4 regions of the Sanguibacter sp. 25GB23B1 genome follow, and region 1 is predicted to be linked to each of the others. Evidence: riboswitches for the same ligand, from Rfam matches in the RefSeq annotation. Region 1 holds a riboswitch; each other region holds the start of a gene.
The links. A riboswitch is a leader RNA that binds a small molecule or an ion and turns the genes downstream of it on or off. The one in region 1 is predicted to bind cyclic di-AMP.

Region 1 (2,938 bases):
CCGAGGCCCTCTGCGAGACTGGCGTGATGAATCCTTGGACCACCCGCGAGTCGACCGTCGTCTACGAGAACCCCTGGATCCGGGTTCGTGAGGACGCCGTCGACGGTCCGGACGGCACCCCGGGCATCTACGGCGTGGTCGAGGTCCGCCACCCCGCCGTGTTCGTCGTCCCGCTGACGGACGACGACGAGGTGGTCCTCGTCGAGGTCGCGCGCTACGCGACGGGAACGCTCTCGCTCGAGGTGCCTGCCGGTGGGTCCGACGGCGAGGACCTCGTGCTCGCCGCGCAGCGCGAGCTCCGCGAGGAGACGGGCCTGGCTGCGACGTCCTGGCAGCGCGTCGGCACGATGTTCGCTCTCAACGGCGTGTGCGACGCGATCGAGCACGTCTTCCTCGCGCGCGGTCTGCGCACGGCGGACGAGGCGGCCGAGCAGGCGGCCGAAGGCATCACGGGCACACGGACGGTGCCCTGGTCCGAGGTCATGGGACTCGTCCAGGACGGGACCATCACGGACGGCGAGACGGTGGCCGCACTCATGTACGCGGCGATCGCCCTGGGCCGCGTCTCATGACGCGCGCACGCGTCAGCGCTCCCCCTACTCGTCTGGTCACGCTCGCCGACGCCGCCCCGCTCGCGGCCCTGCTCACCCGGAACCGGGAGTTCCTCGCGCCGTGGGAGCCGGTGCGGCCGGACGCGTACTTCACGGAGCGCGGGCAGGCCCTCGTCCTCGGTGCAGTGCTCGAGCAGCACGCGAACGGGACGTGCATGCCGCGCGTCGTCCTCGACGAGGCGGGTGAGGTCGTCGGGCGGATCACGCTCGACGGGATCGTCCACGGTGCCTTCCAGTCGTGCAACGTCGGCTACTGGGTGAGCGAGCACGCGAACGGGCGCGGTCTGGCGACCGCAGCCGTCGGCGACGCGGTGCGGGTCGCGTTCGACGAGCTGGGGCTGCACCGCGTGCAGGGCGTGACGCTCCTCCACAACGGCGCGTCGCAGCGAGTCCTCCAGCGCAACGGGTTCGTCCGCATCGGCACGGCACCCGAGTACATCGAGATCGCGGGTCGCTGGCAGGACCACGCGATGTACCAGGTCATCCGGTCGTCCGTCGGCGCGACGCACGGGCTCGCGGACCGTTTCCACCCGGACTTCACCCGCTCCTGAGCGACTTCACCCGTGACCTCCCCGTGACATACCCGCGGTAGGCGACATATGTTCGGAGTGCTTCACACGGCGACCGCCACGTGAGGTGCTCGAGCGGACGTCTAGTCCTGCCACCGCCCCGAGCCATCGACGACACCCTGGCAGGGATGGGGGACCCAGAACTGGGCACTGCTCGCAGTGCTCTCGGGGTGAAGCCGCGCGGACTCGATCCGGCGGCCGGGCGCTGTTCTCCAGCCCGAACCCGACAGCTAACCTCGTAGGCGTCATGGAGAGACATGTCTGTACGACCGCGCCCTGCCCAGCACCGCTCTGACCAGCGGGCACGCACCCCTCTGACCGACCTCGCAGCGAGCGCGAGCACCAACGCGAGCGTCATCGGCCGACGCACCGCCCTCGCCGCCGCGTCCTCGGGTCTCCTCGTCTCCCTCATGGGCGCCGCCCCCGCGAGCGCCGCACCCGTGTCGACCGCGACGAGCACCGTCGACCTCGACGCGCTCACCACGCAGGCACGCGCCGCCCTCGAGACCGCGCCGGCCGTGACGACCGCAGTCGACGCCTCCTGGTCCGTCGAGCTGACGAGCATCACCGTCACACCCGCCCCGGAGCCTGAGCCCGTCGTCGAGCCCGAGCCGGAGCCCGCTCCCGCCCGCGCGACCACGTCGCGCTCCGCCGAGCGCGTCGCAGTCGGCGCGACGACCGTCGAGGAAGCCGCACCCGTCGTCGAGGCGACGCCCGCCGCGGCGCCCGCGTCGGCGAACGGCAGCTCGATCATCGACGCGGCCAGCAAGCTCGTCGGCATCCCGTACGCCTCCGGTGGCACGACGACCTCGGGCTTCGACTGCTCCGGCTTCACGTCGTATGTGTTCGCCCAGGTCGGCATCTCCCTCCCGCGCACGTCCAGCGCGCAGGCCGGAGTCGGCACGGTCGTCTCCCGCGCCGACGCCCAGCCCGGCGACCTCATCTACTCCCCCGGCCACATCGCCATCTACGCGGGCGGCAACACCCAGATCGACTCGCCGCGTCCAGGGAAGACCATCCAGTTCCGCGAGATCTGGCAGTCGAACCCCACGTTCATCCGCGTCGGCTGATCGCGGCAGACGACGCGCACAGGCCGTGCGCGCTGGGCCCGGACCGTGCACACGGTCCGGGCCCTTCGTCGTCATCAACCGGACGAAGCCCCTTCAGCAAGCCCGTGACCGGGGACTTCTCCCCGTAGACCGGCCGGATCGATCGCCCTAAGGTCATCGCTGTGACTGCCTTCCACGACCCAGACGCGGCGCTGGCCAAGATCGAACGTGACATCGAGATGGCGCAGGAGCGAGCCGCGAGGGCTGTGCGTGCACGGCAGGAGATCGACCAGGTCCGCGGGACCGCGAGCAGTCGCCGGGGCGAGGTGACCGTCCAGGTGGACGCGACCGGAGTCCTCGCGTCGCTCCGGCTGACCGACGACGCCCTCGACCTGGGTCCTGACCGGTTGGCCGAGCTTATCCAGGACACCGTCCGGGCGGCATCCCGTGACGCCGCACAGCAGGCGCTGCGGGTGGCGGATGCCGAGTTCGGCGAGGGCTCGCAGTACACCGCGCACCTGCGCACCGAGCTCGACGCCCGCACGCGGTGAGCGCCGGCGCAGAGTACGAGGTCTCTCTCGACACGCTGTTCAACCACGCGGCGCACGTCCAGTCGGTCGCCGACGATGTCGCGCTGGCCGCCGACGCCGCGAGTCACGTCGATCTCGACGGTGGGGCGTTCGGGGTCCTGTGCTCGTTCCTGCCCGTG
Region 2 (8,878 bases), on a different contig from region 1:
ATCGTTGCGATCTCGGTCGTCTGCGCGTCGATGATCGTCTGGGCGAGCGCCAGAGCGTCAGCGTTCTCGCCCGAGTCCAGCTCCTCCTGCGCCATCCCCACTGCGCCTTCGTGGTGGCCGATCATCAGCTCCAGGAACCGTTGGTCGAACTCGGTTCCAGTCAGGGCACTGAGCTCGGTCATGACCGCTTCCTGGTCCATGCCTTCCATCTGCATGTCGCCGTGGTCCATGCCTTCCATGCCGTCATCAGGCGAGGTCTCCTCGCCCCAGCCCTCGAGCCAGGACGTCATGGTGTCGATCTCAGGGCCTTGGGCAGCGGAAATTTCCGTTGCGAGGTCCTTGACCTCCTGGGTCTCGGCGTTCGTCGCCGCAAGGTCAGCCATCTCGACTGCGCCCTCGTGGTGGACGATCATCATCTGTGCGAACTCGGTGTCGGCGTCGTTGTGTGCGACCTCGGCGGCCTCCTGTGTAGTTTCCTGCGCCGTGGGTGTCGATTCCGACTCCGGCGCAGCATCGCCGCACGCGGCGAGAGCTGTGGCCAGGGCCAGCGAAGCAGCAAGGGCAGCAATACGTGTCTTGGTGTTCATGGTGGGCTCCATCGTCTGTCCGTCCCTGGACGAGGGACGGGATCTGGGTGTGGTTGCTCAGGTTCGCCGCGGGGACGGCAAACCAGAGGGTTCCTACACGCGCAGAACGCACAGAGAGTGCGCCACGATGGGTCGGCTGCCTCGAGGGCGATGAGCCGATACCGCCACCAGCACCGCCGGGGCGTCGTCGTGCATACGTCGCAGTCGGCTCCTGGCGAGGATCCACCGAGAGACGGCCGGTACCAAGATTGCCGCCGCGACCAGAGCGCAGCACACGACGAGAGCGTCGTGGAGCGAGCTGTCAGCGGTCGGGTGATCGAGGGGAAGGAGCGTGACCTCCGACGCCGAGGGCGTCGTCCACGTCGCGTCCGCCAGGCTCGACGCGACCGACATCGGTGCCTCGAGCTCCATGTGCCCGCCGTGCCCGTCCTCGGACGCGCTGTTCAGCACGACCCCGAGGAGCACCACCAGGAGCAGGACGACGACAGCGCCGACGCGCTGGATGCTGCTCACCCGAGCGCGCATCTGTCCCCCAATCACCGGAAAAACCCAACTGTGGTCAGGCTAACAAGAGTTCCTGAGACCTCGATGAGCCCATCGTCGCTGGTCCCTTCGTCGGAGCGAGCGCTTCACCCCCACAAGCCGTGATCATCCCGTGACATACCCCGGGTACGTCCTGTACTTTCGAGGGGCTCCACAGCGGCGAGATGCCAGTGAAGCGCTCAGGCGGCACGTCGAGCCCTGCCACCGCCTGAGGTTGCCGATGAACTCGTTGGCAGGGACGGGGGACCCAGAAGTGGGCGCTGGCTACAGCGTCCTTGGGGTGAAGTCGTATGGCCCGAGAGGTCATCGGCCGGGTGTTCTCCTACCCGAACCCGACAGCTAACCTCGCAGGCGTCATGGAGAGAACATGAACACGACGGTGAATTCTGCCCGCCACCGCGCGGCCAGGCGCCCTATCACGCCCCTGACGACACTGCTCCTCAGCACCTGCGAGAACGCAACGACCATGCGTCGTCGAACAGTGGTCGCAGCGGCCTCCTCGGGACTCTTCGTCTCGATGTTCGTCGGAGCGCCGGCCTCGGCGGCACCCGCCGCCGCCTCGTCTCCGAGCACCGTTGATGTCGACGCACTGACAGCCCAGGCCCGCGAGCAGCTGGATGTTGCGCCCGCAGTCACCGCGGCGAGCGACGCGTCGTGGACCGTCGAGCACACCGCGATCTCCGTCACACCCGCACCCGAGCCCGAGCCCGAACCAGAGCCGGAGCCGGAGCCGGTCCGGTCTGCACCCGCTGCTTCACGGTCGGCTGAGCGTGCGTCGACCGCGACTGTGACGAGCGAAGCTGCCGCACCGACCGAAGCCCCTGCTGGGGCTTCGATTCCCGCCACGGCCTCCGGAAGCGCCATCATCGAAGCGGCCAGCCGCTACGTCGGCGTGCCCTACGTCTGGGGAGGAACTACCCCGAGCGGGTTCGACTGCTCTGGATTCACCTCCTACGTCTACGCCCAGGTCGGGATCACCATCCCCCGCACCTCCGGCGAGCAGCAAGCAGCCGGCACCGTCGTCTCGCGAGACCAGGCACAGCCCGGAGACCTCATCTTCTCCCCCGGCCACATCGGGATCTACGCCGGCGGCAACACGATGATCGACGCGCCCAAGCCCGGCAAGACCATCCAGTTCCGCGAGATCTGGCAGTCAAACCCAACCTTCGTCCGCATGACCTGATAGACGGACGGGCCCTGCGCGTCGTGTCACCTACGGGCTGTGACCTGCGCTGGCCGAGAGGGATTGACGGACAAGCTCATCACGCTCTCCTCGCGCTCTGGCCATAGTTCGTCGCAGGAGCGGCAAGAAGCGAACCTAGGTGCTTGACGGGTGCACCGTTCACACCGTGCGCTCCGCTCACTCGTCGACATCGTCCCGGGTGACGGCTTCCACCACCGGTCGTTCTGTCGCCACCGCGCCTACCTCGGCGGCGGCCGCCGAGCTCCTCGGCGCCCGCCACACCACCGACTGTCCACCTCTCAGTGTCTCTGCACGGCCGTTCACGCGGACGCGGACCCGATGGTTGATCGCGCACGGGTCGGCGGTAACAGTGATGGCGTCATGGTCGAGCGAGATTCGCAGACGCTGCCCGCGGTGCACCAGGGTGAAGCGGGCACGGCGCAGCGCAGTGGGTAGGCGGGGGTTGAGGACGACGCTCTCGCCCTCGGTGCGCACGCCTCCGAAGACCCGGGTGACGATGTCGATGGTGGCGGCCATGGCCCCGAGGTGGATGCCCTCACCTGTGGTCCCGCCCTGGGTGTCGTCCAGGTCGGCGGCAAGGGCATCACGGAAGGTCTGCCACGCGCGGGCCGGGTCCGTCCGGGCGAGCACGGAGGCGTGCACGACCCGGCTGAGGGTCGAGCCGTGGGCGGTGCGGGCTAGGTAGTACTCGACCGTGCGCGCGAGCACCTCGGGCCCGGTGCAGTAGCCGAGCCGCTCGAGGGTGGCCGACAGCTCGTCGGGGCCCAGGAGGTAGAGAAGCATGAGGACGTCAGCCTGCTTGGCGAGACGGTAGCGGTTGGTGGCGTCGCCCTCGGCTTCGAGGATGAGGTCCAGCCGGCCGATGTCGTCGTAGGTGCGCCGATAGTGGGTCCAGTCCAGCTCGGCCAGCGCCTCGTATCCAGCGAACTGGCTGATCACGCCATCGTGGAAGGGGACGCTCAGGCGGAGGGTGAGAGCCTCCCAGCGGCCAGGCTCGTCACGGCCGATCGCGAGCCGGGCGCGTAGCTCGTCGCAGTCATACCCGGACGTCACCGCGAGCACGTCGACGGCGCGCGCGCACACCCAGGCCGCCAGGACATTGGTGTAGGCGTTGTCGCGCAGACCTTCACCGGGGGCGACGGGGTAGCCGTCGTGGTACTCGTCCGGTCCCATCACCCCGTCGATGTGGAACCGGTCCTCTGCCGTGTCGTAGGTGGCCAAGGACGTGAAGAACCGGGCGACCTCGATGATGAGGTCCGCGCCACGGCGGGCGAGCCAGGCCACGTCCCCGGTGGTCTGGAAGTGCTGCCAGGCGTTGTGCGCTACCGCCAGGCCGACGTGATGCTGGCGGCGGGAGTTGTCCGGCATCCACCGCCCGGACCTGAGGTTGAACAGCACCCTGGGGGTCTCCTCACGTCCATCGCTGCCGCTCTGCCAAGGGAACCTCGCCCCCGCATGCCCGTCGGCACTGGCGGCGGCACGGGCGGCGTCCAGGCGCCGGTACCGGTAGTCGAGCAGGGCCCGGGTGACCCCGGGACTGCGGGCAGTGAGCACGGGCAGCACGAACAGCTCGTCCCAAAACACGTGCCCGCGGTAGCCCTCCCCGTGCAGCCCGCGCGCCGGCACCCCGGCATCGACCTCGGCGGTATGCACGGAGAGGGACTGGAGCAGGTGGAAGACGTGCAGATTCAACACCAGCTGGGTCTGGCGGTCCGCGTCCAGGTCAACGCCGAAGCGGTCCCACAGCTGTGCCCAGGCTGCCTCGTGCGCGGGCAGCAGAGCGGCGAGGCCGCCCGGCGACCGGCTCAGCTCGCCTAGAGCCCCCATCCCGGACGACGCGATCGCCGCGTCCTTGGAGGTAACGACGGTGACCGTCTTGTCGATCGTGACGGGCCGGCCGTCGCGAAGGGACAGGTCGAAGCGCAAGCCTTGGCGGTCCCTCTCGCCCACCAGCGCCGCGGAAGTGTCGGCACCGCTGACGGTGGTGCGGGCGGCGACGGCGATGCGTACGTGGCTCTGCGTGGTCTCCACCTCGGTCAGTACGGTGTGCTCGTCCACGCGCTCCTGGGTGAGAGTGCGCAGGTGGTGGTCGGCGAGCCCGCGGTACTCCGCGACGTTGGTGTTGGATACGCTGGCGTCGACGCCGGAGAAAACGCTCACCGGGCCGTCCCAGCCCTCGGCCACTAGCGTGGTCTCCAGGGCGGCGAGGTGCGGGCGGGCCATCGAGACCAGGCGGCGCTGGCACACGCGCAGGCGCCGCCCCGCGGCGTCAGCGAGCACGGCCGTACGGGTGAGCACCCCGCGGCGCAGGTCTAGCTCACGGCGTTCATCGGCGACGGTCAGACCGGCGGACCACCAACCTGCCGCACCGATGCGCACGTCCAGGACCAACCAATTGGGGGCGTTGATCAGGTGTTCGTCCTCGACCTCGCGCTCGTGCATGACGGATGTGAGCCGGTTGTACACCCCGGCCAGGTACGTCCCCGGGTAGTGCACCCCGTCCGCCTGCCGCTCCGGGGCCGCGCCGCGGGTGCCGAGGTAGCCGTTGCCCAGCGTGGTCAGCGCCTCCCGGTGTGCCTCATGGACCGGGTCGAACCCCTCGTAGACCAGGACCCACGGGTCCGTCCGCAGGGAGCCCAGGTCCAGATGGGCGACGTCAGTCACGACGACGTCTGCACCAGCCGCCTCGAGCGCCTCGCGCTGCCCGCCGCGATCGACGCCGACGACCAGGCCGAACCCGCCACGCCGGGCCGCCTCGATGCCGGTCACGGCATCCTCGAGCACCACGGCCCGGGCTGGATCCACACCGAGCTCGCGGGCCGCTCGGAGGAACATCGCCGGGGCCGGCTTTCCCGCAAGGCCTAGGTCGGCGGCGCGCTCACCGTCGACGAGCACGTCGAACATGTCGGCCAGCCCCGCCGCAGCGAGGATCGCAGCGGCGTTGCGGCTGGCGGTGACCAGCGCCAGCGGCACCCGGCCAGCCCGCAGCCGGCCGAGCAGCTCGACCGTGCCGGGGAACGCACGCACCCCCTGAGCGGCAAGCATCTCCAGGTAGATCGTGTTCTTGCGGGCGGCCAGACCGTGAACCGTCCACGCCAGGGCCGGGTCCCCGGGCACCCCGGCCGGGATGTCGATGCCCCGAGAGGTCAGGAACGCGCGCACGCCGTCCTCCCGGGCGCGCCCGTCCACGTGCCGGCGGTAGTCCGCGTCTGCGTCGAAGGGGGCGTGGGGCCCGGTGACGGTGAGCCGGTCGTCGGCCAGTGCCTCGTCGAAGAGCTGCTGCCAGGCTTCGGCGTGCATACCGGCGGTGTCGGTGACCACCCCGTCCAGGTCGAAGATCACCGCCTCCTGTGGTGGCCGCGCGCCCGTGGGTTCGGGACCGTCGGTGTACCGGTGCGGTGCGTTGGGTGTCACGGAGTCCTCTTCTCGACGGGGCGGGCAGGCGGGGCGGCGGGTACGCCCAGCGGTGGTGGTGTGGCGCCGTGGGCGGCTGGCGCCGCCTGGCGGCGGGCTGGTCGTAGTGCCGTCCACATGGCCACCAGGACTGCCCCCAGCCCCGCTGCTGTCCATCGTCCCGGTTGTTCTCCGAGTACCGCGGTAGACAGGACGATGCCGAACACCGGGGTCAGGAACGTCCATCCGGCCAGGGCGTCCATACGGGATTGGCGGGCCTCGGTGAACCAGGCCACGGTGGTCGCCGCTGTACCCACCAGCGCCAGGAACACCAGCATCAGGACGAAGCGGGGAGTCCAGGTGATCACTGGGGCTCCCTCGAGCGCCGCGGCTAGTCCAGCCAGGGCGACACCCCCGATCACCAGGTGCCACCCTGTGATCACGACCACGTCGAGTCCTGCCAGGCGCCGCGACAACAAGGTCCCGGCGGTGACCGCCGCAGCGGCCAACAACGACAGCGCCGCGCCACCACCACCACCACCGCCCCCGGGCACGGCGACAAGCAGCAGGCCGGTGAAGCCGATCACCAGGGCCACCGCGGTCCGGGCCGAGGGTTTCTCGCCATAGAGCCACCAAGCGGGCAGCACGATGAGCAGTGGCTGGGCGTTGGCCAGCACTGCGGCCGTGCCCGTCGCCAGGCCAGCCACCCCGGCGAACATCGCGGCGAACGCCACCGTGACGTTGACCAGGCCCAGCACGATGATCCACCCCCAGGCCCGGGCGACCGCGGGGGTGGGGCGACGCTGGACCGCGCCCAGCGCCACCAGCGCCACCCCGGCCACCAACGCCCGCAGCGCGGCGAACCACAGGATCGGTGAGTCGCGTAGCCCCCACTCGATCGCTATAAAGCACGCCCCCCATGCCGCGGTCACCCACAGCATCCGACCCGGCCGCGGAGCGCGCATCGCCCCGGCCGGGAGGTCGAAACGCGGACCGGTCAGGGGGTCCCCGCCGGGACTGGCACGGTCGGCCCTGACGCGCTCTCGCCGCGCTGCGGTGCGGCGGGCGCCTGCTGGGCAGGCAGCCGGAGCCGCTTGAGCAACAGGGCGTTGACGGTGACGATCACGGTGGAGCCCGACATCGACAGCGCCGCGATCTCCGGACGGAGCATCAGCCCGAAGGCGGGGTAGAAGACCCCGGCAGCGATCGGAAGTGCGAGGACGTTGTACCCGATGGCCCACGCCAAGTTCTGGCGCTCCTTGCGCACGGTGGCCTTGCCGATGCGCAGCGCGACCGGCACGTCCAGCGGGTCCGAACGCATCAGGACAACGTCCGCGGTCTCGATCGCTACGTCCGTCCCCGCGCCGATCGCGATACCGAGGTCGGCCTTGGCCAGCGCCGGGGCGTCGTTGACGCCATCACCGACCATCGCCACCGTCTTCCCGGCCCTGTGCAACTCGGCGATCTTCTCCGCCTTGTCCCCGGGCAGAACCTCGGCGATCACCGTGTCGATCCCCAGTTGCTCGGCGATGCGCCGGGCGGTCGCCTCGTTGTCCCCAGTAAGCATGACCACCTCGATCCCGGACTTGTGCAGGGCGGAGACCGCCGCCGCCGCGGTCTCTCGGGCCGCGTCGGCCAAGGCGATGACCCCCACGCCCCGTCCGTCCACGGCGACCAGCACCGCGGTGCGCCCCGACGCGGCCAGCCGGTCGCGCCGGGCGCCGAGGTCGCCGAGGTCGACGTTCTCCTTGACCATCAAGCGGTGGTTGCCCACCAGGACCCTCCGCCCGTCGACCGTGGCGGTGGCGCCGTGACCAGGGACATTGAGAAACTCACTGACCGGAAGCGTGCGTACGCCGAGCCCGGCGGCATGACTATCGATGGCCCGGGCAAGCGGATGCTCAGACTCGCGCTCGACGGCGGCCACCAGCGCGAGCATCTCCTCCTCGCTCATGCCCGCGGCGATGATGTCGGTGACCTCCGGCTCGCCTTTGGTGAGCGTCCCGGTCTTGTCCATCACCACCGTGTCGATCTTCGCCGCGCCCTCCAGCGCAGTGGCGTTCTTGAACAGCACCCCCCGCTTCGCGCCCAGGCCGGTGCCGACCATGATCGCTACTGGGGTCGCCAGGCCCAAGGCGTCGGGGCAGGTGATAACCACGACGGTGATCGCGAATAGCATCGCCTGAGCCACCCCCACCCCAGCGAGCATCCACACGACGAACGTGGTCGCGCCGCCGATCAGGGCCACGAAGACCAGCCAGAACGCGGCTCGGTCGGCCAACCGCTGCCCGGGGGCCTTGGAGTTCTGCGCCTCCTGGACCATCTTGACAATCTGCGCCAGCGCGGTGTCCGCCCCGACCTTGCTCGCCCGCACGCGCAACGTCCCCGTGGTGTTGATCGACGCGCCGATCACCTCCGCACCCTGGGCCTTGCCCACCGGCATCGACTCCCCGGTGACCATCGACTCATCGACCTCGGACTCCCCCTCCTCCACGACCGCGTCCACCGGAATCTTCGACCCGGGTCGCACCAGGAGCAGGTCACCCACCGCGACCTCGGACGTAGGAACCTCGACCGGCTGCCCGTCACGGATCACGACCGCCTGCGACGGGGCCAGCTCGAGCAGGCTCCGCACCGCGTCGTTCGCGCCGCCCCGGGCGCGCATCTCCAGCCAGTGCCCCAGCAGCACGAAGGTGGTCAGCACGGTGGCTGCCTCGTAGAAAACCTCACCGCCACCGCTCAACGTCACCGCCAAGCTGTACAACCAGCCCGCACCAACCGCGACGGCGACCAAAACCATCATGTCCAGCGTCCGGGCCCTCAGGGCGCGGTACGCACCGTCGAAGAAAATCCACGCCGAGTACAAGACCACCGGGATCGACAAGATCAGGGAAAAGACGTCGTCCCGTAGCCCGAATGGCGCCGGGACCGTGAATCCCAGGACCTCCCGACCGATCGCCGACCACAGCAGGATCGCCACCGACAGGACCGCGGCGACCAGGAACCGATTGCGCATGTCCCGGGCCATGCCCTCCACCGACCCGCCGCCCCCGTGCCCCCCATGTCCCATCACCGACTGCGCGGACCGGTCAGCATCCTCGCCGTCGTGCTCGTGCACGGCATGTGTCTTCGGCTCGGCGGCGGTGCCGCT
Region 3 (8,878 bases), on a different contig from region 1:
TCTACGAGCTCGCTGAAGAGGGGATCGTCCCGCTCCGCGCCCGGATCGCCGAGCGTCTGGGGCACTCGGGTCCGACCGTGTCGCAGACCGTCGCTCGCATGGAGCGTGATGGGCTCGTGGTCGTCAGCGGCGACCGCCACCTCGAGCTCACCGAGCTCGGCTACGGCAAGGCGATGCGGGTCATGCGCAAGCACCGGCTGGCCGAGCGCCTCCTCACCGACGTCATCGGCCTCGACTGGGAGTTCGTCCACGACGAGGCCTGTCGCTGGGAGCACGTCATGAGCGACCGCGTCGAGCGCCGGCTCGTGGACCTCCTCGACCACCCGCACTTCTCGCCGTACGGCAACCCCATCCCGGGCCTCATGGAGCTGGGCGAGTCTGCCGAGGCGGTGACGTTCCTCGAGGGCGTCGTGTCGCTCACGGCGCTCATGGCCGCGCGGTCCGCGAACGGCGGGGTTCCCGAGGCCGGCGCGTTCCCTGCGACGGTCGCGCGCCTCGGCGAGCCGCTGCAGACCGACGTCGAGCTGCTCGCCCGGCTGGCGTCCGCGGGCATCAAGCCGGGAGACGTGGTCCAGGTGGAGCGCCAGCCCGACGGAGCCGGGATCTCGGTGACCTCGGAGGGGGCGGAGATCGTCCTCGACCTGCCGGACGAAGTATCCCGCCACATCTTCGTTGTGGCATAGGTCACATCGGGTGAAGTTCTTCTCGAGGGCGGGTGACATACCGGAGGTATCTGGGGTACCTTCGTGTTGCTTCGTAGGGATAACAAACTCCGCGAAGTGCTCGAGCGGAACGCCGAACCCTGCCACTGCTCGAGGCTGCCTACAACCCGCTGGCAGGGACGGGGGACCCAAATCTGGGCAGTGCTCACCCACTGCCCTCGGGGTGAAGCCGCATGAGAACGTTCACGCGGCCGGGTGTTCTCCTACCCGAACCCGACAGCTGACCTCGCAGGCGTCTTGGAGACAACGTGACCACTAGCACCACTCGTGCCCGCCACCGGCAGGCACGGCGCCCGATCACTCCGCTCACCACGCTCGTCAGCTCCGCGACAGGCAATGCAGCCGTCATGGGGCGTCGTACGGCCGTCGTCGCCGCGTCCTCGGGCCTCCTCGTCTCGTTCATGGGTACCGGCGCAGCCACGGCCGCTCCCTCCTCCAGCAGCCCTGCGCTCAACTCCGTCGACGTCTCCGCGCTCACCGCGCAGGCGCGTGCGGCGCTGAGCACCGCTCCCGCCGTCACGGTCGCCGCCGACGCGACCTGGACCGTGGAGCAGACCGCGGTGTCGGTCACCCCGAAGCCCGAGCCGGCTCCCGAGCCCGTCCGCGCGGTCGCAGCCACGCGCAGCGCCGAGCGCACGGCGATCGTCACGGACGCCGACACGGAGACGACTGAGGTCGCCGCGACGACCGAGACCGCAGCCGCCCTCGAGATCCCGGCCTCCGCCGCCGGCAGCTCGATCGTCGACATCGCGAGCCGCTACGTGGGGGTCCCGTACCTCTCCGGCGGCTCCACCCCGGACGGCTTCGACTGCTCCGGCTTCACCGCGTACGTCTTCGCTCAGGCTGGCGTCTCGCTCCCGAGGACGTCGGACGCTCAGAAGGCCGCCGGGACGATCATCCCGCGTGACCAGGCTCAGGCCGGCGACCTCATCTGGTCTCCCGGACACATCTCGATCTACGCCGGTGGCAACACCCAGATCGACTCTCCGAAGCCCGGAGCGACCATCCAGTTCCGTTCCATCTGGCAGTCGAACCCGGTGTTCATCCGCATCGGCTGACCGTCACCTGTCGACGAAGCCCGGACCGCCGTCGCGGCCCGGGCTTCGTCGTCTCCGGGCATCGTCGTTCGGCGTCTCGATCGTCCACCTGATGCATGCTGAGTGTGAGTCCAGCGTCATGGGAGAGTAAAGTCGACGACAAGTGAAGTCGTGGACCGTCACGTCAAGGGAGACCTGTCATGAGTCGCACCGAAGCAATCCTCGTCGGTATCGACGGCTCTGCCTCGAGCCTGCACGCGCTCGACTGGGCCACGGCCCTCGCCAGACGGTCCGGGCAGCCGCTGACGATCGTCTGCTCGTACTCCCTGCCCTCTTTCGCGGCCGCGTCGCTCGACGGCGGCTACGCGGCGCTCGACGACTCGTCGATCCAGGCCGGCGCCCGGGTGGTCCTCGACGAGGCTCTCGCTCGGGCTTCCCTCTCGGGCGTGTCGGTCACCGCGCACCTCGCGACGGGCGACGCCGCCGGGGTCCTCATCGAGATGTCCAAGGACTTCTCCCTCGCGGTCGTCGGCACGCGGGGCCGAGGGGGGTTCGCCGAGCGCCTCCTCGGCACCGTCTCCTCCGCGCTCCCCGCCCACGCGCACTGTCCCACCGTCGTCGTGCCGCTCCGGTCGGAGGAGGCTGCTCTCGACGAGGACCCCGTCGCGCCGCTGCGTCGCATCATCGTCGGTGTCGACGGCTCGCCCTCGGCGCGCGGCGCCCTCGACCAGGCGATCGAGCAGGCGCTCCTGTGGGAGGCCGAGCTCGTGGCCGTCGCTGGTGTCCCGGTCGGGTCCGGCTCAGGCCTCCTCGCGTGGCTGCCCGCCTCGATCGACCACGAGCAGGTCCTCGCGGACGTCACGAAGGGCCTCGACGCCATCGTCGACGCTGCCGAGGCCGCTCACCCCGGTGTGACGATCCGCAGGATCGTGCTCGACGGCACGGGCGCCGAGCTCCTCACCGAGTTCTCGACCGCGAGCGACCTGCTCGTCGTCGGGTCCCGCGGCCGCGGCGGGTTCGCGGGCCTTCTCCTCGGCTCGACGAGCCAGGCCGTGCTCCACCACTCCGCGTGCCCCGTCATGGTCGTCAACAAGCACTGCGACGCCGCCCGGCAGGCGCAGGACCCGCCGCCGGCCCAGGACACCGCGCGCTAGTTGCGGTTCCGGTACAGCCGCATCGTGATCGGTGCGAGCACCGCCGTCATCGCGACGGTCACGACGAGGACCCAGGCCACGTCGGAGAGCTCGACGGTGCCGCCCATGAGCCCGCGGATCGCGGTGACGAGGTGGGACACGGGGTTGACCTCGACGAAGGACTGGAGCGCCGAGGGCATCGTCGACGGGTCGACGAAGATGTTCGACGCGAAGGTCAGCGGCATGAGGATGAGCATCGAGACGCCCATGACCGCGTTCGGGCTGCGCATGACGAGCCCGAGGATCGTGAAGATCCAGCTGAGGGCGAACGCGAACGCGAGCAGCAGGGCCACGGCGAGCACCGTGCCGACCGCGCCGCCGGCCGGGCGGTACCCGAGGACGAGCCCGAGCCCGAGGGTCACCACGGACGCGATCGTGTACCGGACGGTGTCGCCGAGCAGGGCCCCGACGATCGGTGCGGGTCGCCAGATCGGCAGTGACCGGAAGCGGTCGAACACGCCCTTGGTGATGTCCGTGTTCATGGTGAAGCCGGTGTACACGGTGATGATGAGCACCGTCTGCACGAGGATCCCGGGCAGGAGGAACTGCAGGTAGGTGCGGGTGTCGCCGGCGAGCGCGCCGCCGAAGAGGTAGGTGAACATCAGCGTGAAGATCACGGGGGTGAGCGTGACGTCGAACAGCTGCTCGGGCACGTGCTTGATCTTCAGCAGGGCACGCCACGCGAAGGTCAGGGTGTTCGCGACGGCGGAGGGGCGCTGCGGACGGTCGGTGAGCGCGACCGCCGCACGGAGGGCGGCCGACGTCGAGGTCGTGGCCGACGTGGCGGCGGGTGAGGACGTGGTGGTCATGAGGACGTCTCCTCGATCAGGGACTCGTCGACCACGTCGACGGGTTGGCCGGTCAGTGCGAGGAAGACCTCGTCGAGGCTGGGTTGACCGAGCGTGAACTCGGGCACGTGGATGCCTGCCTCGTGGAGCCTGGGCAGGATCGTGTAGGCACGGGCGCGCGCGTCGGGGGAGCTCTCGATGCGCGCGACGAGCGCATAGGGGTCTGCCGGGAGCGTGACGTTCCCGTCGTCGGTGCCGCCGAGGGCGTCTCCGACGATCTGGGCGGCACGGTCGCGGTGCGAGGAGTCGGCGAGCCGGAGCTGGACGGTACCGGAGCCGACCGAGCTCTTGAGCTCCGTGGCCGTGCCCTCGGCGATGACGACGCCGCGGTCGATGACAGCGATCCGGTCGGCGAGCTGGTCGGCCTCGTCGAGGTACTGCGTGGTGAGGAGCACGGTCGCGCCGTCGGCGACGAGGACGCGCACGATGTCCCACACGTCGTTGCGGCTGCGCGGGTCCAGCCCGGTGGTGGGTTCGTCGAGGAAGAGCACCTTGGGGCTCATGATGAGGCTCGCGGCGAGGTCGATGCGGCGGCGCATGCCTCCGGAGAACGTCTTGACCTGACGGTCTGCGGCGTCGCTGAGGTCGAACGCACCGAGGAGGTCGGCGCTGCGGCCCCGGGCGGCCGCACGTGAGAAGCCGTAGAGGCGCGCGAGGACGATGAGGTTCTCGGTCGCGGTGAGGTCCTCGTCGACCGAGGCGTACTGGCCGGTGAGGCCGACCAGGCCGCGCACGGCGTCGGCCTCGGTCCGGATGTCGTGGCCGAGGATGCGGGCGGTGCCGGCGTCGGGGCGCAGGAGCGTCGCGAGCATCCGCACGGCGGTGGTCTTGCCGGCGCCGTTGGGGCCGAGGACCCCGTACACGGTCCCGGCAGGCACCTCGAGGTCGATGCCGTCGACGGCCTTGGTCGTGCCGAAGTGCTTGACGAGGCCGTGCGCCTCGATGGCGAGATCGGTCATACGGTCCATGGTGGACCAGGAGGGTGCGGCACGGCTAGTGATATCGGGCCAGGCTCTCGGACCGGTCGCTGCCCTAGCCGTCCTCGGCGAGCGTGTCGTGGAGCTGGTCGAGGCCCCAGTCGAGATCCGCGTCGGAGATCGTCAGCGGCGGCGCCAGGCGCAGCGTAGAGCCGTGCGTGTCCTTGGCGAGGACCCCGCGGCGCAGGAGCGCGAGGCATGCGGCCTTGCCCGAGCCCCACGCGGGGTCGATGTCGATGCCGGCCCACAGGCCGGCCCCGCGCACGTCGAGGAGCAGCTCCTCGGTGACGAGGTCGTCGAGCCGCGTCTGGAGGTGGTCGCCGAGATGGCTCGCTCGTGCCTGGAGCTCGCCGGTGCTCAGGAGCTCGACGACCGCGAGGCCGACGGCGCACGCGAGCGGGTTGCCGCCGAACGTCGAGCCGTGGGTTCCGGGTGTGAAGACCCCGAGGACGTCCGAGCGCCCGACGACCGCGCTGACGGGCACGATGCCGCCGCCGAGTGCCTTGCCGAGCACCACGAGGTCGGGGTGCACGTTCCAAAGGTCGCTCGCGAGCGTGGTGCCCGTGCGGCCGAGACCGGACTGGACCTCGTCCGCGACGAGGAGGAGCCCGGCGTCGTTGCACAGCGCACGCAGCGAGGGCCAGAACCCAGGAGCGGGGACGATCACGCCCGCCTCGCCCTGGATGGGTTCCATGAGGACGGCGACCGTCGACGAGTCGATGGCCGCCTCGACCGCGGCCGCGTCGCCGAAGGGCACCACGCGGAAGCCGGGTGTGTACGGGCCGTAGCCGGCCCGTGCGTCGTCGTCCGTGGAGAAGGACACGAGAGTGGTGGTGCGGCCGTGGAAGTTGTTCTCCGCGACGATGATCGTCGGCTCGGCGATCCCGCGCGCCGCTCCCCACTTGCGTGCGGCCTTGATCGCGGTCTCGACGGCCTCGGCACCGGTGTTCATCGGCACCATCATCGAGTCGGCCGCACCTCCTGCCACCGACGGGCCGACGAGGTCGCACAGCGCCTCAGCGAACGCGTCGAGCAGGTCGTGGTCGAACGCCCGGGAGGTGAGCGTCACGCGGTCGAGCTGGGCGTGCGCCGCCGCCACGAGCGCGGGGTGCCGGTGCCCGAAGTTCAGCGCCGAGTACCCCGCGAGCATGTCGAGGTAGCGGCGGCCGTCGGTGTCCGTCGCCCACGAGCCCTCGGCCGTCGCGATCGTCACCGGGAGCGGCGCATAGCTCGGAGCGAGCCGGGTCGTTCCCCGGGTCACGGGGCCGGCCATGGTCAGGCCTGCCCTGCGGGACCGGACGACGCGTCCGCGTCGGGTGCGGGACGGATCTCCAGCGTGCAGCACTTGGCGCCGCCGCCGCCGAGGACGAGCTCGGAGGTGTCGACGCCGATCGGCTCGTAGCCGCGCTCGGCGAGCTGACCGACGAGCCCGGTCGCGAGCGGGTTGAGCACCACGTGCTGCCCGTCGCTCACGCCGTTGAGGCCGAGCACCACGGCGTCGGCCTCCTCCGCGATGACGGCGTCCGGGTAGAGGTCCTCGAGCACCTCGCGGCTCGCCGGCGAGAACGCGGCCGGGTAGTACGCGACCTGGCCCGTCGGCGTCGCAGTGCCCTCGGCACCCTCCAGCACGATCAGCGCCGTGTCGAGGTGGTAGAACCGCGGGTCCACGAGCTCCAGCGTCACGAGCTCCCGACCCCACAGCCCGGCTGCCTCGGCGTGCGCCGCCACCTCGGTGCGGAAGCCTGTCCCGGCGAGCATCCGGGGTCCCACGCTGAGGATGTCGCCCTCACCTTCGTTGCGCTCGCGGGCGTCGTGCACCGTGAAGCCGTGGTCCGCGAACCAGCGCAGGTACGCCGGCCCCTCGGGCTGGCGCTCGGGGTGCGTGAAGCGCGCGCCGTAGACGACGCCGTCGACGACGGTCGCACCGTTCGCCGCGAACACCATGTCCGGGAGGCCGTCGACCGGGTCGATGTACTCGACGGTCGCGCCGAGGTCGAGGTACGTGTCGCGCAACCTCTCCCACTGCTTGACGGCCAGTGCGGTGTCGACCGGCACGTGCTTGTTCATCCACGGGTTGATCTCATAGCTGACCGTGAAGAAGTCTGGGCGGCACATGAGATAGCGGCGGCTCTGCGGGGTGGTCATGCGGTGGGCCTCCCGGGCGTCGTGCGGGTTCCGTGGGCTGAGAGTACGCCGCGTCAGCGGCGGGCGGCAGGGGACGCGGCGACCTCGCGCACGACGCCACGCAGCGCATACCGCAGCATGAGCACGAGGAACGGCCCGACGACCACCCGCGTGAGGCGTGCTGGGAGCGGGCCTGCGAGGTGGACGTCCTCCCACCACGTGATGCGCGAGGTGTCGCCGGTCGTGCCGGGGCGCACCTCGATGCCGGCGACTCCGTGGAGGAGCGGGCCGGCCTTGCGAAACGTGGTCGACAGGGTCGTCGACGGGTGCCCACCGAGGTCGGTGACGATCATCCGGTCGACGATGCCGGGCGTGCTGAGCATCGTGAAGCGTGCGCCGCGGGGGAGCGGCCCGGGCGGCGCGTCGGGGAACCGCCCGTGGGTCAGGGGGATCCAGCGGTCGTGGTTGCGCGCGTCCGCGACGAGCGTGAACGCCTCCTCCGTGGGCAGCGGGACGGTCGCCGACGCCTCGTAGCGTCGGGCCCTCGCCTGACCGGGCACGTCAGCGCTCGATCGCGGCGCGTCGCTTCGAGCCGTCGATGACGACCGGCCGGGCGAAGGTCGCGGGCGGCGGGCCGAACGCGTCGACCGCCTGGTTGACGACCGTGCGAGCGAGGGTGCGACCGCCGGCGATCCCGATCGCCGCGCCGATGCCGAAGGGGATGATGCGCCCCATCATGAGCGAGCCCTGCTTGACCACCTGGCGCTTGATGAACCGCTTGGCGAGGACCCTGTTCACCTGCTTGATCGTGCTCTGCGGCATCGTCGTCAGGAGAGCCGTGCCCCACGCGGCCGCGGGCTTGCCGGACGCGTCGGCGACCGTCTGCGCCCCGGACTCGCCGAGGACGGTCGCGAGCAGGAGGGCGCGGCGGCGTTCGATGTCCTCGACCTGGATGCCGTGGACCTCGGCGACCGCGAGCGCGTACGCAGAGGAGGAGGCGAAGAACGTCGCGACGTCGCCGCTGCTCAGCGCGAGGCTCACACCTGTCCCGACACCGGGGACGGCGGCTGCGGCACCGACGGCGCCGCCAGCGCCCTGGAGGACCAGCGCGTACTCCTTGCTGAGGAGCTCGATGATGCGGGCGGGGCTCGCCTCGGGGTTGCGGCGCCGCAGCGAGTCGACGTGGCCGCGGATGGTCGACGAGGGCATCGTGACGGCTCGGTCGATCGCCGCGTCGATGATCGGCGTGCGGGAGTGTCCCCGGGTGATGTTCGGCAAGGAAGCTCCTGTGCTCGTGCGGTGCGACCGGCGTTCCCTGGTGTCAGGCCTCGGACGGCTCGGCGTCCACGGAACGGTCGGCACCCGTGACGGACTCGATGTGCAGTTCGACCGTAGTGCCAGCGGTGAGAGTTCGCCCGACGGTGCACGCCTGGTCGATCGCGCGCTGCACGACGGTGAGGAGCCGCTCGGCAGCGGCAGGCTCGAGGGCGGAGAGGTCGACCTCGAGGCGCTCGACGAGGCTCGTGTAGCGCTCCTCCTCGACGTTCTTGGCACCCGAGACGTGGATGACGGCGTCATAGTCGTCGCCGAGCCGGCGCGCGAACGGCACGTCGGAGCTGAGGCCCGTGCAGCCGGCGAGCGCGATCTTCAGCAGCTCGCCCGGGGTGAAGGTGTCCGGAGCCTCGGAACCGCCGATATGCACGACGCCACCCCGCTCGGAGCGCCCCGTGTAGAGGCGGGGGCCGGTGCGCTCGACCCACAGTGCGGGTTGCGCAGGTGCGTCCGGTGTCGGGGCGGGCTGGGCAGCAGGGGCATCAGCAGGGGCAGGGGTGCCTGAGTCGGTCATGCGGCCGATTCTCTCACCGGCGGGTCAGAGGTCGCGCGACCACTCCGCCTCGACGCTCGCGGTCCGGAACCCGAGCGCGATGTTGATCGCGAGCATGTGGGCGTTCTCGGCCGCGTTCCACGTATGGATGC
Region 4 (8,878 bases), on a different contig from region 1:
CGAGGACGACACGCCCGCGCGACCGCCGGCCGAGGTCGCCACGGGCGTCGTGGTCGACCTCAGCGAGCGGGGTGTCAGGGCCCGCTTCGAGGTCCTCGACCTCGAGGCAGAGGACCTCGTGACCGTGGATCTCACGCTCGACGACACGACGCTGAGCATCATCGGGAGCGTGCTGCGACTCTTCCCCGGCGCTCGAGGGGTCCCGCCCGAGGTCGTCGTGGTGTTCGACACGGAGGAGGCGACGGCGACGAGGCTCCGCCGCTACGTCCTGCAGTCCCAGCTGAGGGCCCGCCAGGCCGCAGCCGACTGACGCTCGGGTGGGACGTGTCTTCACAGTCCCATCGCAGCACCCGGTCACGGTGCCGTCAACCGGTTGCCACCGCGGTGTCGACACCACAGGCCTCCGGGTCGAGGCGACGACGACGCCGTGCGCGCACGATCAGCTCGGGGAACCGGCGATGTTCACCATCCAGAACACACCGAACTTGTCCGTGCACATCCCGAAGGAGTCTCCCCACGGCGCCTGGGCGAGGGGCTCTGCCACCACACCGCCGTCGGAGAGCTTCTCCCAGTACCCGGTGAGCTCGGCCGTGTCGTCCCCGCTGAGCGAGACCGAGACGCTGCCGCCGGGCGTGTAGTCCATCGAGCTCGGGGTGTCGGACGCCATGAGCACGAATCCGTTGGGCGCCTCGAGCTGTGCGTGCATGACCTTCTCCGCCTCGGCCGGGTCGTCGCTCGCCCCGAGCTCGGCGAAGGTGCTCACCGTGAGCTCCCCACCGAAGACGGACCTGTAGAACTCCATGGCCGCACGGGCCGTGTCACGAAAACCGAGGTAGGGGTTGAGCCGTGTAGCCATGGTGAGACCACCTTCGTCGTCGGTCGAGCAGGGAGCGCCGCGCCGTGGAGACCGGCACCATTCGGACATCTCACGCTAGCAGCGACCGACGACACCGCACGGAGGGCACACACGACGAGCGCTCGCACGGCGCACCGGCACGAGCAGCCGCGAGCGGAGTCGCTATGACGTCCGTCACGATCGTTCCGAGCCGTGCCGAGCGGGAGGCCGCACCCTCGCCGCCCGTCCGCGAGCCGGCAGCGGGATGACCTGCACGCACGCCACGGATCCAGCACCTGGACCGTGACCCGGACGCGACAGGGACGACGAGCGCGTCCGAGTCCGCCACGCGGGCCGTGATCGTCCCGTGACATACCGCCGGAATCTCATGTACCTTCGACATGCTCCACCCGGCAACCGCCTCGGGAGCGCTCGAGCAGAACGTCTAGCCCTGCCACTGCTCGAGGTGATCTAGGAATCATGGCAGGGACGGGGGACCCAGGAGTGGGCGCTGCTCGCAGCGTCCTTGGGGTGAAGCCGCGCGGACTCGATCCGACGGCCGGGTGTTGTTCTCCTACCCGAACCCGACAGCTAACCTCGCAGGCGTCTTGGAGAGAACATGACCCTTCGTACCGATGGCCCGCGCCACCGCGCAGCGCGCCGCAGCATCACCCCCCTAGCAGCGCTGTCCACCGGCGCCACGGGCAACGCAGCCGCCCTCGGCCGCCGCACTGCCATCGTCGCCGCATCCTCCGGGCTCCTCGTCTCCCTCATGGGTGCCGCACCCGCGTCCGCCGCGCCGGCATCTGCTGATGCTGCACTGAGCACGTTCGACGTCGACACCCTCACGGCCCAGGCCAGCGCCGCGCTCGTCACCGCTCCTGCGGTGACCGTCGCCGCCGACGCGTCCTGGACCGTCGAGCAGACCTCGATCACCGTGACGCCGGCTCCCGAGCCGGAGCCCGAACCCGAGCCGGAGCCCGTCCGCGCCTCGACGACCACCACGTCGCGGTCCGCCGAGCGCACCGCGGTCACCGAGACGGCAGCACCTGCCGCAGCGGCGATCCCCGCCTCGGCCAACGGCAGCGCGATCATCGACGCCGCCAGCCGCTACGTCGGCGTCCCGTACGTCTACGGCGGCACCACACCGTCCGGTTTCGACTGCTCCGGCTTCACGTCGTACGTGTTCGCTCAGGTCGGCATCTCCCTGCCCCGCACCTCGGGTGCACAGCAGGCCGCCGGCACAGTCGTGTCCCGCGCCGACGCCCAGCCCGGCGACCTCATCTTCTCCCCGGGGCACATCGGCATCTACGCCGGCGGCAACACCCAGATCGACGCACCGCGTCCGGGCAAGACCATCCAGTTCCGCGACATCTGGCAGTCCAACCCCACGTTCATCCGCGTCGGCTGACACCCGAGCGCTCAGCACCACCGAGTCACCGACGGCCCGGCCCGCACCAGCGGACCGGGCCGTCGTCGTCTCCGCTCAGGCGCGGATGTCGAACATCTTCAGGCGGGCGCGGTCACGCGACGTCGACGACGCCTGGAGAGCGAGCAGCTCGGCGTAGATGCCGTCCGTGCCGGCCAGCTCCTCGGGTGGTCCGATCTCGTCCACACGGCCGTCCTTGAGCGTGATGATGCGGTCCACGGACGAGATCGTCGAGAGCCGGTGCGCGATGATGATCGTCGTCCGGTCGGCCATGAGCCGCTCGAGCCCCTCTTGGACGAGGCGCTCGGACTTCGAGTCGAGCGAGCTCGTGGCCTCGTCGAGCACGAGCACCGGCGCCCCCTTGAGGATCGCTCGCGCGACGGCGATCCGCTGCTTCTGCCCGCCCGAGAGCTTGATGCCCCGTTCGCCGATCTGGGCGTCGTAGCCCTCCGGGAAGCGCGAGACGAACTCGTGCGCGTTCGCAGACCGTGCTGCGGCCTCGACCTCCTCGTCCGACGCACCGGGGTCGGCGTACGCGATGTTCTCGCGGATCGTCCCGGAGAAGAGCGCAGGGTCCTGGAACACCACCCCGATGTCCGCGCGCAGGTCCTCGAGCGACGTCGTCGCGATGTCGACGCCCCCCACCCGGATGGTCCCGGAGTCCGGACGGTAGAGCCGCAGCAGCATGCTCACGAGGGTGGTCTTCCCGCCGCCGCTCTCTCCGACGACAGCGATCCGCTCTCCCGGAGCGATGGAGAACGTCACGTCACGCAGGACGTCTTCGGTGCCCTCGTACGAGAACGTGACGTTGTCGAGGTCGACACCCACGGGGCGCGCCGGGCCGTCGTGCGTACGCGACGGGTCCGGGAGCTCGTCGCGCTCGGGCTGCTCCGCCATGACCGCGAAGTAGTCGCGGCTGCCGGCGATCGCACGCTGCGCGGAGTCGACGAGATAGCTCATGGAGAACACCGGCTGGCGCGCCATGCTCACGAGCTGCACGAGCAGGACCATGACGGCGATCGTGAAGTCACCCCGCAGCGTTCCCACGAAGATCAGCGCGAAGACCGCGAAGAAGATGACGTTGAGCGCCGCTCGTCGCGAGGTGTCCATCGCGTGCCAGTACCGCGACTGCACCCGGGTGGTCCGCACGGTACGGCCGTAGCGCTCCTCGAAGGTCGTCAGCTCGCGGCGCTCCTGGACGAAGCTCTTCACCACACGGACCTGGCCGATGACCTCGGCGAAGCGTCCGCCGGCGATGTCGAGCTCGGTGTTCTTCTCCGACTCGAGCGCCTGCCAGCGCACGCTCGTGATGGTCGTCAACCACGTGAAGACGGGATAGATGACCGCGAGCAGCAGTGCGAGGGCCCAGGAGTGGAAGGCCGTGATCGCGAGGATCGCCACCACGGTCAGGAGCATCGGGAAGAACATGTTCGCGAACATGTTGAGGAAGTTCGTCGTCTCGGTGATCGAGCGTGTGAGGCGGTTGATCACCGTCCCCGTGAGCTCGCCGTCGAAGTAGCGCTGCGGGAGCCGGAGGAGGTGGGCGAAGTACCGCGCAGCCAGGGTGGCTCGGAGCCTGGCCGCCATCGTGTCGCCCAGGTAGCCCCCGATGTTCGACAGGAGCGTGTTCGCAAGCTCGGCGGCGAGCAGGGCCGCTGCGAACCAGATGACGCGGGAGACCCCCGACTCACCGCCCTGGTTCGCCTCGACGACGTACCCGGTCGCCGCGCTCACGACGAACGGTGTGAGGAGGCCGGTCGCGGCGACTCCGACGGAAGCCACGACGATGCCGACGTAGTACGGCCAGAGCTCGCGGGCGACACCGAGGATGCGGACCAGGGTGCGCACGCGTCAGGCGCCCGGCTGCGACCCGGTGGCGTCGCCCGACGTCAGCCGTGGGAGGAGCTGCTGGGCGCGGGTCGCGATGTCGTCGCGGACGAGGCGCATCCGTTCCATCCCCTCGATCCCCCGCTCCGAGGGCTCGTCGGTGTCCCACATCTCGACGGGCGTCCCGTCGACCGAGACGACCTCGGCCTCGCGACCGAGCACGACGACGAGGTCGGCCGCCGCGACGAGGGACGGCTCGAGGGCACGCGGGCGCTCGTCGCGGATGTCGATGCCGACCTCGAGGAGCGCGTCGACGGACTGGGCGTTGAGCGCCGTGCCCGGGCGGGTGCCGGCGGACGAGACGTCGACGGCGTCTCCTGCGACGGCACGCAGGAGACCGGCAGCCATCTGGGACTTCCCGCCGTTCTTGACACAGACGAACAGGACGCGCGGGCGGTGAGTGGTCATGCAGGCATCCTCGCCCGCTGTATAGAGCCGTGTCAATACAGCCGGGCCGGGTGTCCGCGTCCCGGCGACGACCGTCTTGCTCAGTCCCAGAACGGGTGTGTGAGCTCCTCGTCGATCTCGATCGGGTCGGTTGCAGCAGGAGCGCTCGCGCGCGTGATATCCATCTCTCTACCGTCGTCGACAGTCGTCGCGGCCGTCTAGGACTTGTGACCCATGAACCGCGTCGTCGCACGTCAGAGGCGTAGGACCAGCAGGGTGAGATCTGTCGGGCCCGTCAGCCGTGCGGCTTCTCGGGCCAGGCGTGCTTGGGGTACCGGCGACGCAGCTCCGCCCTGACCTGGGTGTAGCCGGTCGCCCAGAAGGACTCGAGGTCTGCGGTGACCGCGACCGGGCGTCGGGCGGGCGAGAGGAGGTGGAGCACCACCGGCACCCGCCCGTCCGCGAGAGACGGTGTCCTGCGCCAGCCGAACGCCTCCTGCACCGTGACGGCCACCACCGGGTGGTCTCCGGAGTAGTCGACGACCGGACGCGCACCTCCCGGCAGGAGCACGCGCTCGGGCGCGAGCTCGCCGAGCCGGCTCGCCTCCGGCCACGGGAGGAGACGCCGGAGCGCACCGACGAGGTCGATGCGCGCGAGGTCGCCGGCCGACCGCACCCGTGCGAGGTCGGGAGCGAGCCAGTCGTCCAGCACGTCGAGGAGGGCGTCGTCGGCCACGTCCGGCCACGGGGCGCCGAGGGCGCCGTGAAGGAACGCGAGCCGCCGCCGGAGCGCACGCGCCGGTTCGCACCACGGCAGTGCCGCGAGCCCGTCCTGGCTCAGTCCCTCGCGGACCGCCGCGACGACCCGCTCCGGGGGAGGTCGGAGAACCCGTTCGGACGACAGCTCGATCGCTCCGAGCCGCGTCGTCCGGCGAGCGACGACGCGACCGTCCTGCCAGCGGACGTCCTCGTCCTCGCGGAGCGTGGACCCGGCGGCCTCGAGAGCGAGGTCCTCGTCGATCGGCGCAGCAGAGCGGATGAGTGCGTCACGACGTCCTGGCTGACGGTCGGCGTCGGCCACCGCCAGCCAGTCGTACCCGCTCAACGGTGATCCCGGCGGGAGCGCGGCACCCGTCCCTGAGACGAGGAGGTAGGTGCTGCCGCCCGGTCGGCGGCGGGCGACGCGGTCGGGGTGCGCCAGCGCGACGACGAGCCCTGTCGCGAGATCGTCGGAGAGCCGGCGGGACGTCGTCGCGCCGCGTGGTGCTGCACGCTCCAGCCGCGCCACCTGCGAGCGCCAGGCGTGGCCGCCGTGCCGGTCGTGGCGCAGGGCGCGCAGGTCGGCGACGAGGTCGCCGCTGGATCGGGCGTCGTCGGAGAGCAGGGCGACGATCTCGGCTGCGCGGCGGGTCCCGACAGCGTCTGCGCCGTCGAGGAGTGCGCGTGCGAGGCGTGGGTCGACCCCGACGCGGGCGACGAGCCGTCCGCGCCGTGTCGCCCGGCCGTCGGGATCGATCGCGCCCAGCCCGAGGAGTGTCGTGCGGGCGACCGCCATGGCGGCTGCGGGTGGTGCGTCCATGAGGGCGAGGTCGGCACCGTCGGGGCTGCCCCAGCAGGCGAGCTCGAGGGCGAACGCGGTGAGGTCGGCCGTGAGGATCTCGGGGGCGGGGTGGGCGTTGAGGGTGGCGTGCTCGTCCTGCGACCAGCAGCGGTAGACGGCGCCCGGCCCTTCGCGGCCGGCTCGCCCTGCCCGTTGCCTGGCCGCGGCACGGCTCACGCGGACGGTGACGAGGCCGGCGAGGCCCCGTCGGTGGTCGGCGCGGGGTTCTCGGGACAGCCCGGCGTCGACGACGACGCGGACACCGGGGACGGTGAGCGACGACTCGGCCACCGCGGTCGAGACGACGACGCGTCGGCGTGGCCCTGCGGCGAGCGCGAGATCCTGCTCGCGTGGCGGGAGCCGCCCGTGCAGGGGGCGGATGTCGGCGGTCGTCCCGACGTCCGCGAGCCGGCGGGCGACCGCACCGACCTCGCCCGCTCCGGGGAGGAAGACGAGGACGTCGCCGCTGTGCTCGTCGAGCGCCCGGCGGACGGTGGCTGCGACGTGGTCGAGGAAGCCGGGTGTGACGCCGCGCTCGTCGAGCCGGGGTGCACGGGCGGGGGGCGGTGACCAGATCTCGCGGACGGGGAAGAGCGCGCCGTCGACCTGGACGCGTGGTGCGCTCTCGGCGCCCCCGAGGAGGTCGGCGGTGCGTGCGGCCTCGACGGTCGCCGACATCGCGACGACGGCGAGGTCGGGGCGAAGGTTCGCGCGGACGTCGACGAGCAGGGCGAGTGCAAGGTCGGCGTCGAGCTGGCGCTCGTGGCACTCGTCGAGGACGACGGCGCTCACCCCGGGGAGCTCGGGGTCACGCTGCAGGCGGCGCAGGAGGATGCCGGTGGTGACGAACTCGACCCTCGTGGCGTCGCTCGTCGTCGACTCGCCCCGGACGGTGCAGCCGACTGTCGTGCCGAGCGGTTCGCCGAGGAGGTCGGCGAGGCGCCGGGCGGCTGCTCGTGCGGCGATCCGCCGCGGTTGCGTGACGATGATGCGTCCGGGGAGCGCGCGGGCGAGCGCGGGTGGGACGAGGGTGGTCTTCCCGGACCCGGGCGGTGCCTGGACGACGGCGACACCGCGCTCACCGAGCACGTGGACGAGCTCGGTGAGCCCTGTGCGCACAGGGAGGTCGGGCGGCGATGCGAGCAGCGCGTCGATCGGGTCGGGGTCCACTGGAGCATTGTGCCCCGGGCGGGGACGAGCGAGCATGGAGGGAGCTGGGAGGGAGCACGAAGGAGGTCGGGCGGCGATGCGACTCTTCGAGGACCGTGCGGACGCGGGGCGGCGGCTGGCCGGCCTGCTGGAGCACCTGCGGTCCGCCGACGTCGTGGTGCTCGGGCTGCCACGAGGTGGGGTCCCGGTCGCTGCGGAGGTCGCGCGCGCTCTGCGTGCGCCGCTGGACGTCGTGGTCGTCCGCAAGCTCGGCGTCCCCGACCAGCCCGAGCTGGCGATGGGTGCGGTCGGAGAGGGAGACGTCGTGGTGCTCGACGCGCGCACCGTGGCGCGGGCCGGGGTGTCGCCGGAGCAGGCGGCGGCCGTCGAGCGTCGTGAGCGCGTCGCGCTCGCCGTCCGTGCGGAACGGCTGCGCGCTCACCGGCCCGGCGTCTCGCTCGCCGGGCGCACGGTGGTCGTGGTCGACGACGGGATCGCCACGGGTGCGACGGTCCGCGTGGCGTGCCGCGTCGCCCGCCGGCTCGGGGCGGCACGCGTGGTCGTGGCGGTGCCGCTCGCACCGCCCGAGATCGACGCGCAGGCGCTCGGGTGCGACGAGCTCGTGTGTGCTGCGACCCCGTCGCCGTTCGTGGCCGTGGGCCACCACTACGAGGACTTCTTCCCGACGAGCGACGACGAGGTGGTCCGGCTCCTCGGCGGCTGACGTCCTCGCGTCACGGCACGAGGACGATGCGGATCGGGCTGCCGGTGCGCTGCGTGAGCATCTCGACGGCTCGGTCTGCCTCGGCGAGCGGCACCCGCACGCTCACGGAGCGAGAGAGCTCGAGCCGGCCGAGCCGGGCGAACGCGACGAGCTGGTCGACGTGCCGTGGCTCCGAGCCGTAGTGCCCCCGGAGCTGTCGGCGGTTGTACGAGAAGGATGTGCTGTTCTCGATCGTCACGGGCTGACCGCTGAGACCGACGAGGACGAGCCTGCCGTCGGTGCCGAGGGAGTTGATCGCCTGCTTGCGTACGGCGTCGACGCCGGCGAAGTCGAAGGCGACGTCGAGCCGGCGTCCCTCCGTGGCGTCGTTCATCGCCTCGACGAACCCGGGGTCCGACGGGTCGAGCGCGAGGTCTGCGCCGAGCGCCAGCGCTCGCTCGCGAGCCTGCGGGAGTGGGTCGATCGCGATGATCGGGGCGGCACCGACGAGGCGGAGGAGCTGGACGCCGTGCGCTCCGAGCCCGCCGACGCCCCATACGCCTACGGACTCCCCCGCCCGCACCTGACCCGTCCGTTCGATCGCGGCCCAGGGGGTCGAGACGGCGTCGGGGATGATCGCCGCCTGGTCGAACGGCAGGGAGTCGGGGATCGGCACCATGAGCTCCGCGGGGGCCACGAGGTACTCGGCCCAGCCGCCGTCGTAGTCCACGCCCATGGTGTGGACCGCGGAGCCGACGACCTTGCCTGCCTGGACGATGACGCGCGCGCCGACGGCGACCCCGGTGACCCCGCCGCCGAGCGTCTCGACCGTGCCGGCGACCTCGTGGCCGAGCGTGACCTCGTCGCCGTCGAGGAGCGCCGGCCGCA

Region 2: linked by a shared signal. The riboswitch ahead of ABKW26_RS16275 (C40 family peptidase) and the one ahead of ABKW26_RS00985 (C40 family peptidase) in region 1 are both predicted to bind cyclic di-AMP.
Region 3: linked by a shared signal. The riboswitch ahead of ABKW26_RS05455 (NlpC/P60 family protein) and the one ahead of ABKW26_RS00985 (C40 family peptidase) in region 1 are both predicted to bind cyclic di-AMP.
Region 4: linked by a shared signal. The riboswitch ahead of ABKW26_RS09225 (NlpC/P60 family protein) and the one ahead of ABKW26_RS00985 (C40 family peptidase) in region 1 are both predicted to bind cyclic di-AMP.

The regions. Positions count from the first base shown of each region.
Region 1 covers NZ_JBDYKL010000001.1:202,546-205,483, forward strand. The annotation lists gene ABKW26_RS00975 (NUDIX hydrolase) at 27-572, shown strand; gene ABKW26_RS00980 (GNAT family N-acetyltransferase) at 569-1,162, shown strand; cyclic di-AMP (ydaO/yuaA leader) riboswitch at 1,280-1,440, shown strand; gene ABKW26_RS00985 (C40 family peptidase) at 1,438-2,250, shown strand; gene ABKW26_RS00990 (YbaB/EbfC family nucleoid-associated protein) at 2,412-2,780, shown strand; gene ABKW26_RS00995 (hypothetical protein) at 2,777-2,938, shown strand, end outside.
Region 2 covers NZ_JBDYKL010000034.1:21,202-30,079, reverse strand. The annotation lists gene ABKW26_RS16285 (DUF305 domain-containing protein) at 1-587, opposite strand, end outside; gene ABKW26_RS16280 (hypothetical protein) at 681-1,100, opposite strand; cyclic di-AMP (ydaO/yuaA leader) riboswitch at 1,339-1,499, shown strand; gene ABKW26_RS16275 (C40 family peptidase) at 1,597-2,313, shown strand; gene ABKW26_RS16270 (beta-phosphoglucomutase family hydrolase) at 2,491-5,748, opposite strand; gene ABKW26_RS16265 (DMT family transporter) at 5,745-6,659, opposite strand; gene ABKW26_RS16260 (heavy metal translocating P-type ATPase) at 6,725-8,878, opposite strand, start outside.
Region 3 covers NZ_JBDYKL010000006.1:12,069-20,946, reverse strand. The annotation lists gene ABKW26_RS05460 (metal-dependent transcriptional regulator) at 1-683, shown strand, start outside; cyclic di-AMP (ydaO/yuaA leader) riboswitch at 784-972, shown strand; gene ABKW26_RS05455 (NlpC/P60 family protein) at 971-1,780, shown strand; gene ABKW26_RS05450 (universal stress protein) at 1,960-2,913, shown strand; gene ABKW26_RS05445 (ABC transporter permease) at 2,910-3,761, opposite strand; gene ABKW26_RS05440 (ATP-binding cassette domain-containing protein) at 3,758-4,759, opposite strand; gene rocD (ornithine--oxo-acid transaminase) at 4,833-6,038, opposite strand; gene ddaH (dimethylargininase) at 6,053-6,979, opposite strand; gene ABKW26_RS05425 (SRPBCC family protein) at 6,976-7,461, opposite strand; gene ABKW26_RS05420 (hypothetical protein) at 7,463-8,179, opposite strand; gene ABKW26_RS05415 (OsmC family protein) at 8,223-8,747, opposite strand; gene ABKW26_RS05410 (GNAT family N-acetyltransferase) at 8,772-8,878, opposite strand, start outside.
Region 4 covers NZ_JBDYKL010000013.1:1,245-10,122, reverse strand. The annotation lists gene ABKW26_RS09235 (PilZ domain-containing protein) at 1-310, shown strand, start outside; gene ABKW26_RS09230 (VOC family protein) at 440-856, opposite strand; cyclic di-AMP (ydaO/yuaA leader) riboswitch at 1,278-1,456, shown strand; gene ABKW26_RS09225 (NlpC/P60 family protein) at 1,455-2,246, shown strand; gene ABKW26_RS09220 (ABC transporter ATP-binding protein) at 2,322-4,112, opposite strand; gene ABKW26_RS09215 (low molecular weight phosphatase family protein) at 4,116-4,559, opposite strand; gene hrpB (ATP-dependent helicase HrpB) at 4,834-7,308, opposite strand; gene ABKW26_RS09205 (phosphoribosyltransferase family protein) at 7,385-8,011, shown strand; gene ABKW26_RS09200 (zinc-binding dehydrogenase) at 8,022-8,878, opposite strand, start outside.